2 linked regions of the Exiguobacterium sibiricum 7-3 genome follow. The protein of the gene in region 1 interacts with the protein of each later gene in a pairwise test. Links are inferred from orthologs where the notes say so. Each region holds a gene or a part of one and is shown in the gene's direction. Other genes may lie near its edges. The genes, in order: P402_RS0112135 and ndk.

Region 1 (7,733 bases):
ATTGAATATTACAGTATCTACGCTGTCGGTACGTTGTTGTTCGTCTTTACTCTTTTGATGAACTTACTCGCGAACTGGATCACGCGTCGTTTCAGAGAGGAGTATTAAGATGGCCTTACCAGAAAAACAACCTGTACAAAAAAAGTTTATTGATCCTGTTGCTGTGAAAAAATCAATCAGCCAACGCCTTGTCGTCAATAATGTCACGAAAGTCGTTTTCCTGATTGGATTGTTATTTGGTTTAGTTGTGCTTGGTATTCTTCTCTTTGGTGTCATTCGTGACGGAGCTGCCTGGTTATCACTCGATTTCCTGCAAAATTCACCGTCCCGTCGACCGGCAAATGCGGGTGTATACCCAGCGTTAATGGGATCAATCTTCCTGATGCTTTTGATTATTCCGATGATCTTCATCCTGGGTGTCGGAGCGGCGATTTATTTAGAGGAATACGCTAAAAAAAGTCGGATGACGTCTTTCATTGAAGTCAATATCTCAAACTTAGCGGGTGTTCCGTCAATCGTTTTCGGATTACTCGGACTCACATTTTTTGTCCGTAACATGGGCTTCGGCTCAACATTGATTGCAGGAGCTTTAACGCTTGCTCTGATGAGTTTGCCGGTTGTCATCGTGTCATCGCAAGAAGCGATTCGTGCGGTGCCGCAAGCAATGCGTCATGCATCGCTTGCACTGGGTGCTTCGAAATGGCAGACGACATTCAAAGTTGTCTTACCCGCATCCCTTCCAGGGGTCATCACAGGAATCATCCTTGCCGTTTCACGGGCAATTGGAGAGACAGCACCGCTCATCATGGTCGGAGCAGCCATCTTCATCGCACGGGCGCCGGAAGGGATTTTCTCAGAGTTTACGGCCTTACCGATTCAAATCTACAACTGGACAAGCCGTCCGCAAGCTGACTTCCAAGGTCTTGCGGCAGCCGGAATCATCGTCCTGATGGTCATCCTCTTAACGATGAACTCACTTGCGATTTGGATTCGAAACCGTTTTTCAAAACGATACTAATCAACTAGATATAACGAATTACGTTCTGAATCACTAAGGAGGAACACAGATGATGGATACGAAGCTGACGACGAAACCAGCCAAAGAAGGGGCAAAAACAATGAATCAACCAGTAGCTGCGCGACAAAGTGTATACCGTGTAAATGATTTGAATCTATGGTACGGCGATGATCATGCCTTAAAAGATGTAAATCTTGATATCAAACAAAATGAAGTGACGGCCATCATCGGACCGTCAGGATGCGGGAAATCGACATTCATCAAGACATTGAACCGAATGGTCGAACTCGTTCCGATCGTGCGGACGAATGGTGTCATTGAATACCATGGTCGCAATATTTTCGATAAGGATTATGAAGTCGAAGAATTACGCACATCGGTTGGAATGGTCTTTCAGCAACCAAACCCATTCCCAAAATCGATTTATGACAATATCGCTTATGGACCACGTGTTCATGGGGTTAAGAACAAAAAAATCTTGGATGAAATCGTTGAACGAAGCTTACGTGGAGCAGCGATTTGGGAAGAGGTCAAGGATCGTCTGAACGAAAACGCTTATGGACTATCAGGTGGACAACAACAACGTCTCTGTATCGCCCGTTGCCTGGCAATCGAGCCGGACGTCATCTTGATGGACGAACCGACATCAGCCCTCGACCCGATTTCGACGTTAAAAGTTGAAGAATTGGTACAGGAATTAAAAAAAGATTACTCAATCATCATCGTAACGCATAACATGCAACAAGCAGCACGTGTCTCTGATAAAACAGCTTTCTTCTTGAACGGTGAAGTCGTTGAATTTGACCAAACGGATCGAATTTTCTCAAATCCGAGTGACAAACGGACAGAAGACTATATCTCAGGACGATTCGGATAACGAGGAGGAACTTTTCAATGGCAGCAAATCGGACGATTTTTGGTGAAAACCTGGCAGTACTCGATCAAAAAGTATTTTTGTTAGCAAGGAAGACGATGCAACAGATTGCGACGACAGCGGAAGCACTCGAAAAGTATGACCGTGAGATTGCGCTTAAAGTCATCGAAAACGACAGTGAACTCGATGCACTGGAACTCGAAATCAACGATGATGCGATTTTACTGATTGCGAAACAACAGCCGGTTGCTACGGACTTACGTCGTTTGATCACAGCAATCAAGATTGCAACCGACCTTGAGCGGATTGCCGATTACGCGGGAAATATCTCGAAAGCCGTTTTACGTGTCGAAACGTTCCCTTACGTGATTGATATCTCGTTGTTAAAAGAAGCGTTCGAAACATTACTCGATATGACGGAAACGGCGATTGTCGCGTATCGAGATGGCGATATTGAAAAAGCAAAGGCATTATCGGATCTCGATAACATCATTGATGACACGACGTATAAAGCATTGCGCCAATATATGCGGCATATGTCCTTACAGCCGATTGTCGTTGATGAAATCATGCAATTCACAAATATTTGCCGTTATATCGAACGGATGGGAGACCATTTGACGAATGTCGGTGAGCATTTGATTTATTTAGAAAAAGGAAAACACTATGATTTGAATAGCTAAGTACAGTAGGCTAGAGGGAGATCCTCAGCCTACTTTTTTTTGTAAAGGATTTTGAAACAAGTTTGTAGAATAAGAAAGAAGTGAATAAAGAGAAAGAGGTGATAGGTAATGCTTGAGAAAATCATAAAATTAAAAGAACAAGGGCTGACCATTAAACAAATTGCAGAAAAAGTGGAATCGACAGAAGGTAAGGTGAAATATGCCTGGAGTAAATACCGGAAGTCACTAACGGAAAATAAAGCAGTTTCAACGGAAACGACTGCAGTCACTAAACCTAAAAAGAAGAAGGCGGGCGTAACCGTGAGTGCTTCGAAACAAAATGAAATCGTACCTGCGTTGACAGCAATTCCTTCATTGGAACGAGATGCGTTTGGAATGGCGACTCATTATGAAGACGACATCATCCATGCGATCGTCCAATCCCCGACATCTGTCTATGTCTATTGGGAATTGTCTGAATTGTCTCGAAAGATGCTTGAGACACACTACCACGCATCATTTGATTCATTCCGAAAAGAAATGCGGATCATTGATGTGACGTTACGCGATTATGAAAAAGGTGAAGCGAATCGTTCGTATCAATTTGAATTGCCGGAAATGACGAATACATGGTTTGTCCGTCCGTTGATGCCGAACACTACATACATCATCGAATGGGGTATTCAAACAATCGACGGAGATTTTCTTCCTGTCCTCCGTTCAAAACCAATCGAGACACCACGAGACGAGCCTGTCGTCGACGGACGTTTTGCAGAGGTCGTCGCTCATTGGCAATACGGAGAACTAGAGCAACCCGAATGGGTCGAGGTATTACGTCCGTACTCCTATTTTGATCGGGTTCGCTAAAGATAACAGATAGAAAGCAGAAGGAGAGGAAGAACAGACATGCGCAAAGGTTATTTTTCATTAGTTTTACATGCCCATTTACCATATATCCGACATCAGGAAGCCCATCGTCTAGAAGAGAGATGGATGTACGAAGCCATCTCCGAAACGTATATTCCGCTATTGTGGGAAATCGACCGTTTGGAGCGTCCGCTTGGTTGGACAATCAGTATCTCGCCACCTGTCATTGAGATGTTAGCAGACTCACTCATCCAAGATCGTTATGTGGAGCACCTGGAAGATACGTTACGATTGATTGAACAGGAGTTACAACGCGATTTGGTGAACGAAGAACGTGATGCCTTGCTCTTTTATAAAGAACGTTACCACGACTTAAAAGTGACATTTGAGCACTGGGGACGGAACTTAAACAGTGCCTTCCGTCATTATAAAGAACAAGGGTATCTTGAGTTGATGACGTGTACCGCTACCCACGGGTTCAGTCCGCACATGTTGTCGGAACAAGCAGCACGATCTGAAATCCAAACAGGATTAAACTGTTTCGAACGCCATTACGGCTATCGTCCGACCGGTCTTTGGATGCCGGAATGTGCCTATACGCCAGGACTTGATAAAATCATGTACGAAGAAGGAATCCGGTATACGTTCGTTGACGAACATTCCATCCTGAATGCTGATCCTGCTCCAAAACACGGGATTGGTGCACCTGTTTATTCGCCGCATGGTGTTGCCTTGTTCCCGCGTGATCAAATCATCTCGGGCCGGATTTGGAGTTCAGTCATCGGTTACCCGGGTCATCCGGATTACCGTGAGTTTTATCGCGACCTTGCATATGACCGCGAATGGGATCAAATTGCTGAATTCATGCATCCGGAAGGGCTTCGTTACGATACAGGCTTAAAACTTCACCGGGTGACGGGCGAGTCGGATCAAAAAGAATATTATGTCCGTGATTGGGCTTGGAAACGGACAGATGTCCATGCAACCGATTTTGCGGAAGCGCTGGCCAACCATTTAGATGAGCAGAGCGGACAAGATTTTCCGCCGTTTCTCGTCACGGCACCATTCGATGCTGAGTTATTTGGACATTGGTGGTTCGAAGGTCCGGACTTCCTCGGGAAAACGATGGAACGATTCGGAGATTACGGAATCGAGTCGATTTCTCCGGCGATGTTTTTAGAACGTCACTTCCAGGACATCGAGACCGTTCACGTTTCGATGGGAACATGGGGACGCAAAGGTTATGCCGATGTCTGGATCAATGAACGGAACGATTGGATGATCCGTCACCTGCATCAGCTTGAAAAACGATTGGCAGGCGTCGTTGCCCGTAATCGTCATCAGGATGAATTGACGGTGAAAGCCAAACGTCAGTTGATTCGCGAATATCTGCTGGCCGTCTCGAGTGACTGGCCGTTTATTCTTGATGGACAGACGACGGCACAGTATGCAGCGAACCGGTTCCGTGAACATATTAAACGATTTGAAGAAACGGAACGTCGTCTCGATGCACAAGAACTGACGCTTGATTGGCTAGAAGAGCGGTATGCAGAATATCCGTTCCTCGCTGATACAGATATTGAACCGGATGTCTTCCTGACTCCGCATGATTACTATGTAGCGGTTCAACGTGAGGCATCGTGGAACAGTGAAGCCATTTTACTTGTGACGACTCAATACGATGATCCAAACCGTCCAGTTGCGGAATATGCGAAACGATTAGCTGCATCTGGTGAAAATGTTTACGTCATCACATCAGGAACGGCTGGTTATCAGCAGCAAGACGGCGTTCATGTCTATCAGGTCGGGGTCAATGGTTTACCGCTCGTTCAGACGTATAATCAATTGGCCGGCTTAAATCTGGCAGTCTTGCGTCAAGCACAGGCATTGAACAAAATCGTCGAGTTCCGACTTGTTCATAATTTTAATATGGAGACGGCTTCAGCGGCCCAATCCTTTGCTGAAATGAACGGATTACCACTTGTGAGCAATGTGTATGACTTAGAAAGTGAACGTTCTCCATCGGGAACAGGTGGACTTGTCGTAGCGATTAAGCGACTCGAAGGAGAAGCATTACGTCATTCGGACGTCATTTATCTCGAGCGAGAAGAAGCAAGAAACGGGATTGAACATGATTATCATGTTGCAAAAGAACTGCGTGCATTCCAGGTGGACCTTGAAAATCCATACCAGCATGTAACGAATCCGAAAAAGAACGGATGAACAGTTGCAATTCACTTCCTTTCTTGGTACGATACTTGAGTATGCTTAACCTTATGTAAAGCAAAAACACTTGATACATCGAGAGCTAGATAGGAGGGAATCCCATGCGCGTTAAAATTACTTTGGCTTGCACTGAAACTGGTGACCGTACTTATATCACTAAGAAGAACAAGCGTAACAACCCAGAGCGTCTTGAGTTGAAGAAATACAACCCACGTCTCCGTAAGCACACACTTCACCGTGAAGTAAAATAATTGAGATGGAAGCCGTCACCTTGTGTGATGGCTTTTTTGTTGAATAAGGGGGCTTCGCAAGATGGGAAAACAGGAAATCCGGCAATTTATTACCGATCAGTTAAATCAGTTAGAACATCGTGAACAAAAAGAACAACAGATTTATGATCATCTGTTTGCATTACCGGAGTGGAAAAATGCTCAATCCATTGCCATCACACTTTCATTTCGGAACGAATGTGCGACAGAGCCGATTATTTTAAAAGCTTGGCAACTTGGGAAACAGGTTGTCATTCCGAAAGTCATTCAACAGGATATGCGATTTTTTGAATATTTACCGACCAGTCCATTGATAGAAACAAAGATGGGTATTCGGGAACCGGATGATCAGGCGAAAGAGCAATCTTTGAGTTCAGTTGATCTTTGTCTTGTTCCGGGAAGAGCTTTCACACGTCAAGGTTACCGTGTAGGATGGGGAGGCGGTTTTTATGATCGGGTATTAGCTGATTACCATGGGCATACCGTAGCGATTGCTTTTAACCGTCAGCTGGTCCCTGCTTTCGAAGTGGAACCATTCGATCAACCGGTCCAGCGAATCGTAACCGAGTCTGGGGTCGTTGTATGTCAGTAATCTACGGTATTCTATTTTGTTTTTTGCTCGGCTACATCGGATACCGGATGCGTTTGCTGACAATCAGCGGGAGTATCTGGACGGTTGTCGTCGGGGCACTTGTTCTTTCCGGCTTCGGTTACTCCGGACTTCTGATGTTGTTGCTCTTTTTTGGCAGTTCCAGTTTGTTGTCGAAACTTGGGAAACGTAGAAAACAGTCGGTGAATCAAATCGTCGAAAAAGACGGACCGCGTGACGGTTGGCAGGTTCTTGCGAACGGCGGTGTCGCAGCGGTGGCTTCCGTGGGATTCGTTTGGACAGAACAAACGTCTTTCCTCATTTTATTTTTGATTTTGCTCGCTGCGTCAAATGCCGACACATGGGCTTCTGAAATTGGTCCCTTGTCTAAAAAGGATCCCTTTCTCTTGACGGGACGTCGTGTACCGGCTGGAACGAGCGGCGCAATTTCAATACTCGGGACATCAGCGACGATCGTCGGGGCGCTGTTCATTGCGACAGCGGGGGATTTATTGTTCGATTTGTCGACGAACACTTGGCTGTTAGTGACGACAGGCGGCATCCTCGGGAGTTTGTTCGATACATTGTTCGGCGGGACGATCCAGCGGAAATTTCGATGTGTCGTTTGTCTTAAAGAAACGGAAAAACGTAGCCATCATAATCAACCGACCCTTTATGTAAAAGGGTGGAAATGGCTCGGGAATGACGGAGTGAACTTTTTATCGAGTATGTTAGCCGGAATGATTGGTTTTATTGTGCATCGAATGTGGTAAGTGGAAATGGAAGATGTCACTTTTCCTTATGTTAGGATATTATTGACACAAATTAGACAAGATGTGAACGGTTTCATGAACACTCATACTTTGTGAAAGATGTTACAATCTATTTGTGAGATATTTAACAAACTTTTAAATTACCTATCAGAAGGGTGGATATAAAGGATGGAATTACATGCGAAAGTGACACGTGTAGCGTTAATTGGTGCGGGGGCTGTCGGTTCAAGCTTTGCGTATCAGATGTCAACAGCGGGATTGTGTGAAGAATTGGTCATCATCGACGTCAATAAAGCCAAAGCAGAGGGAGAGGCGATGGATTTAAATCACGGGACACCGTTCAGTTCTTCCCCGATGCGTATCTGGGCAGGGGATTACGCAGACTGTAAAGATGCGGAAGTGATTGTCATCACGGCGGGCGCGCCACAAAAACCGGGTGAAACCCGACTCGATCT
Region 2 (2,713 bases), 870 kb from region 1 along the record:
ATCAATTTTTAGTCAGTCATATCGCATCAAACGACCCGACAATCGATGCGGCCGGACAACAATTGCTTCAAGCAGGCGGCAAACGGATCCGGCCTGCCTTCGTTCTGTTGGCATCAAAATTTGGTCGGGCAGACCGCGATGAACTCGTGCGTGTCGCAGCCAGTCTTGAACTGGTCCATATGGCCTCGCTTGTTCATGATGATGTGATTGATGATGCCGAATTGCGACGTGGAAAACCAACCGTCATGCAACACTTTGATGAAGAAGTTGCCCTTTATTCCGGTAATTTTTTATTTGGTGAAGCGGTTAAATTGATTGGTGAAGTCGGGAAACCGGAACTCGTTCAAGTGATGGTCCATACGATGCGCGAAATTTGTGAGGGTGAAATCGAGCAGATTTACGATCAGTACGACTGGGAACAATCCATCAAACGGTATATCAAGCGGATTGAACGCAAAACGGCGATCTTGATTGAAGCCAGCTGTCACCTTGGGGCGATCGTCGCGAACTGTTCACCGGAAGATACAAAGGCATTACGACAATTTGGGCGTGACATTGGTCTAGCTTTCCAAATTGCAGATGATTTGCTTGATTTTACAGCCAAGCGGACGGAACTCGGAAAACCTGTTGCAGAAGATTTACGGCATGGCCATAAAACTCTGCCAGTATTTTATGCTTCAGAAGATCAAGATTTCTTTCAAGAGTTGCAAAAGATCCGTTCGATGCCGAGTCATGAAGAGGTCGCTCCGTTACTAGACCGGTTGCAGCAATCAGATGCTTTGGAGCGAACGCAACAAACGGTCGATTTATATATTCGACGGGCCATTCTCCGCTTGAATCATCTGCCGAAATCGTCCGCAAAACGTTCTTTGGAAGAGGTCGCCCGATATGTTGGGAAACGTAAAGGTTGAAAAAATGTAAAAAATTTCTTGCCGCTTGTCCATTTACGCAGTAAACTTACTATGTAAGCGCTTTTTTATCTGTATTTCATAGGGGGAACTAGTAATGGAGCAAACATTTTTAATGGTAAAACCGGATGGCGTTGAACGAGGTTTGATTGGGGAAATCATCGCTCGTATCGAACGTAAGGGATTCGTAATTCGTGAAATGAAAATGATGCAAGCATCTGAAGAATTGGCACAAGCTCATTACGCGGAACACGCAGAAAAACCATTTTTCGGAGAGTTGGTCACTTTCTTGACATCTGGTCCAGTCGTCGCGCTTCGTGTTGAAGGCGAAGATGTCGTCACAGTTTCACGGATGATGATCGGTAAAACGAAACCGACAGAAGCACTTCCAGGAACGATTCGGGGTGATTTCGCGAACACGATGAGTGAGAATGTCATTCATGGTTCAGACAGTGTTGAAAGTGCCGAGCGTGAACTCGGTCTTTGGTTTCAAGGACAACCATTAAACGTATGATGGCGGCAAGACGATTGAGCAACTGCTCGATCGTCTTTTTTTGTTTTTTGGAAAGGAAATAGCTTTATGCTAAGATAGAAAATAAGACAGGGAGTGCCTTGAAAGCAATCCCGTAAGAGAGAGGATTTGTGAGGTGGACTATGCAGGATTATGAGCTTTTCATCCAACGTTTCTTAAAAAAATCAGGAATTGATTTAGGACAATATAAAGAAGCCCAGATGAAGCGGCGATTGACAGCGCTACGCGATAAAAAAGGATACAGTACATTTGCTTCTTATATGCAGGCGATGGAAAAAAGTGCGACATTGTATGAAGAATTTTTGGATCGCATGACCATTAACGTCAGTGAGTTTTTCCGGAATCCGATTCGGTGGCAACAACTCGAACAGGACATCTTGCCGGTTTTGCAAGCCCGTGCTCATGGACGGATCCGGACATGGAGTGCCGCCTGTTCGACAGGGGAGGAACCGTATTCGTTAGCGATGATCTTAAACGAAAAGATGGATCCTGCACAATTTACGATTCAAGCAACGGACTTGGATGACCTGGTCCTGGAAAAGGCCAAACAAGGCCGTTACGGGGCATCTGCTTTAAATGAAGTGGAGGAAGCGCGAAAAAAACGCTATTTCATCGAGCAAGAACAACAGTTTGAAGTCGTTCCTGAAATCAGACGTCTCGTCCGGTTCAGTAAACATAATTTGTTGGGTGACCGATATGATACAGGATTTGATTTGATCATTTGTCGGAACGTCTTGATTTATTTTACAGAGGAAGCCAAGGCGCATGTCTACCGGTCGTTCGTCGAAGCCTTAAAACCGGGCGGTATTTTGTTTGTGGGTGGGACAGAACAGATTTTTCAACCGGAACGGTTCGGTCTGAAGATGAAGCAAAGCTTTTTTTACGAAAAAATCTAAGGTAAGAGGGGGATGAGGCAACATGCGTTATATGACAGCAGGTGAATCACACGGTAAAGGATTATCGGTTATCATCGAAGGAATCCCTTCTGGTCTTATCATTGATTTTGACAAAGTACAACGTGAGATGACGCGCCGTCAAGGTGGCTATGGTCGTGGACGGAGAATGCAGATCGAACAGGACGCGGTAGATGTCCGTGGAGGAATTCGACATGGCTATACGACGGGGGCACCCATCAGCCTGTTCATTGAAAATAAAGATCATACACACTGGACACAAGTCATGCAGGCAGAACCTTTGCAAGAAGAGCTGGAACGGCCGCGCACGCTAACCCGTCCCCGACCGGGACATGCGGATTTAGTCGGCGGATTGAAGT

The links.
Region 2: the proteins of P402_RS0112135 (region 1) and ndk interact in binary tests that used the Escherichia coli proteins (3 or more experiments, as listed by UniProt). The link is inferred for Exiguobacterium sibiricum 7-3 from one-to-one orthologs.

What each region holds. Positions count from the first base shown.
Region 1 is NZ_KK211190.1:2,132,158-2,139,890, reverse strand. The notes cover bases 4,956-7,733. They hold P402_RS0112135 (5-formyltetrahydrofolate cyclo-ligase), read left to right. Parts: upstream 4,956-5,959; coding sequence 5,960-6,508; downstream 6,509-7,733. Other genes in these bases: P402_RS0112125 (L-lactate dehydrogenase), read left to right, coding at 7,447-7,733; P402_RS0112130 (DUF92 domain-containing protein), read left to right, coding at 6,499-7,278; rpmG (50S ribosomal protein L33), read left to right, coding at 5,749-5,898; P402_RS0112145 (1,4-alpha-glucan branching protein domain-containing protein), read left to right, coding at 4,956-5,644. Outside these bases: phosphate ABC transporter permease subunit PstC, read left to right, coding at 1-108; phosphate ABC transporter permease PstA, read left to right, coding at 110-1,018; phosphate ABC transporter ATP-binding protein PstB, read left to right, coding at 1,119-1,895; phosphate signaling complex protein PhoU, read left to right, coding at 1,913-2,575; P402_RS0112150 (DUF4912 domain-containing protein), read left to right, coding at 2,684-3,421; more of P402_RS0112145, read left to right, coding at 3,461-4,955. UniProt on the Escherichia coli protein: Involved in the removal of 5-formyltetrahydrofolate.
Region 2 is NZ_KK211190.1:1,257,523-1,260,235, forward strand. Bases 9-2,713 are described here. They hold ndk (nucleoside-diphosphate kinase), read left to right. Parts: upstream 9-1,005; coding sequence 1,006-1,422; downstream 1,423-2,713. Other genes in these bases: P402_RS0107275 (polyprenyl synthetase family protein), read left to right, coding at 9-911; P402_RS0107285 (CheR family methyltransferase), read left to right, coding at 1,563-2,336; aroC (chorismate synthase), read left to right, coding at 2,359-2,713. Also shown: more of P402_RS0107275, read left to right, coding at 1-8. UniProt on the Escherichia coli protein: Major role in the synthesis of nucleoside triphosphates other than ATP. The ATP gamma phosphate is transferred to the NDP beta phosphate via a ping-pong mechanism, using a phosphorylated active-site intermediate.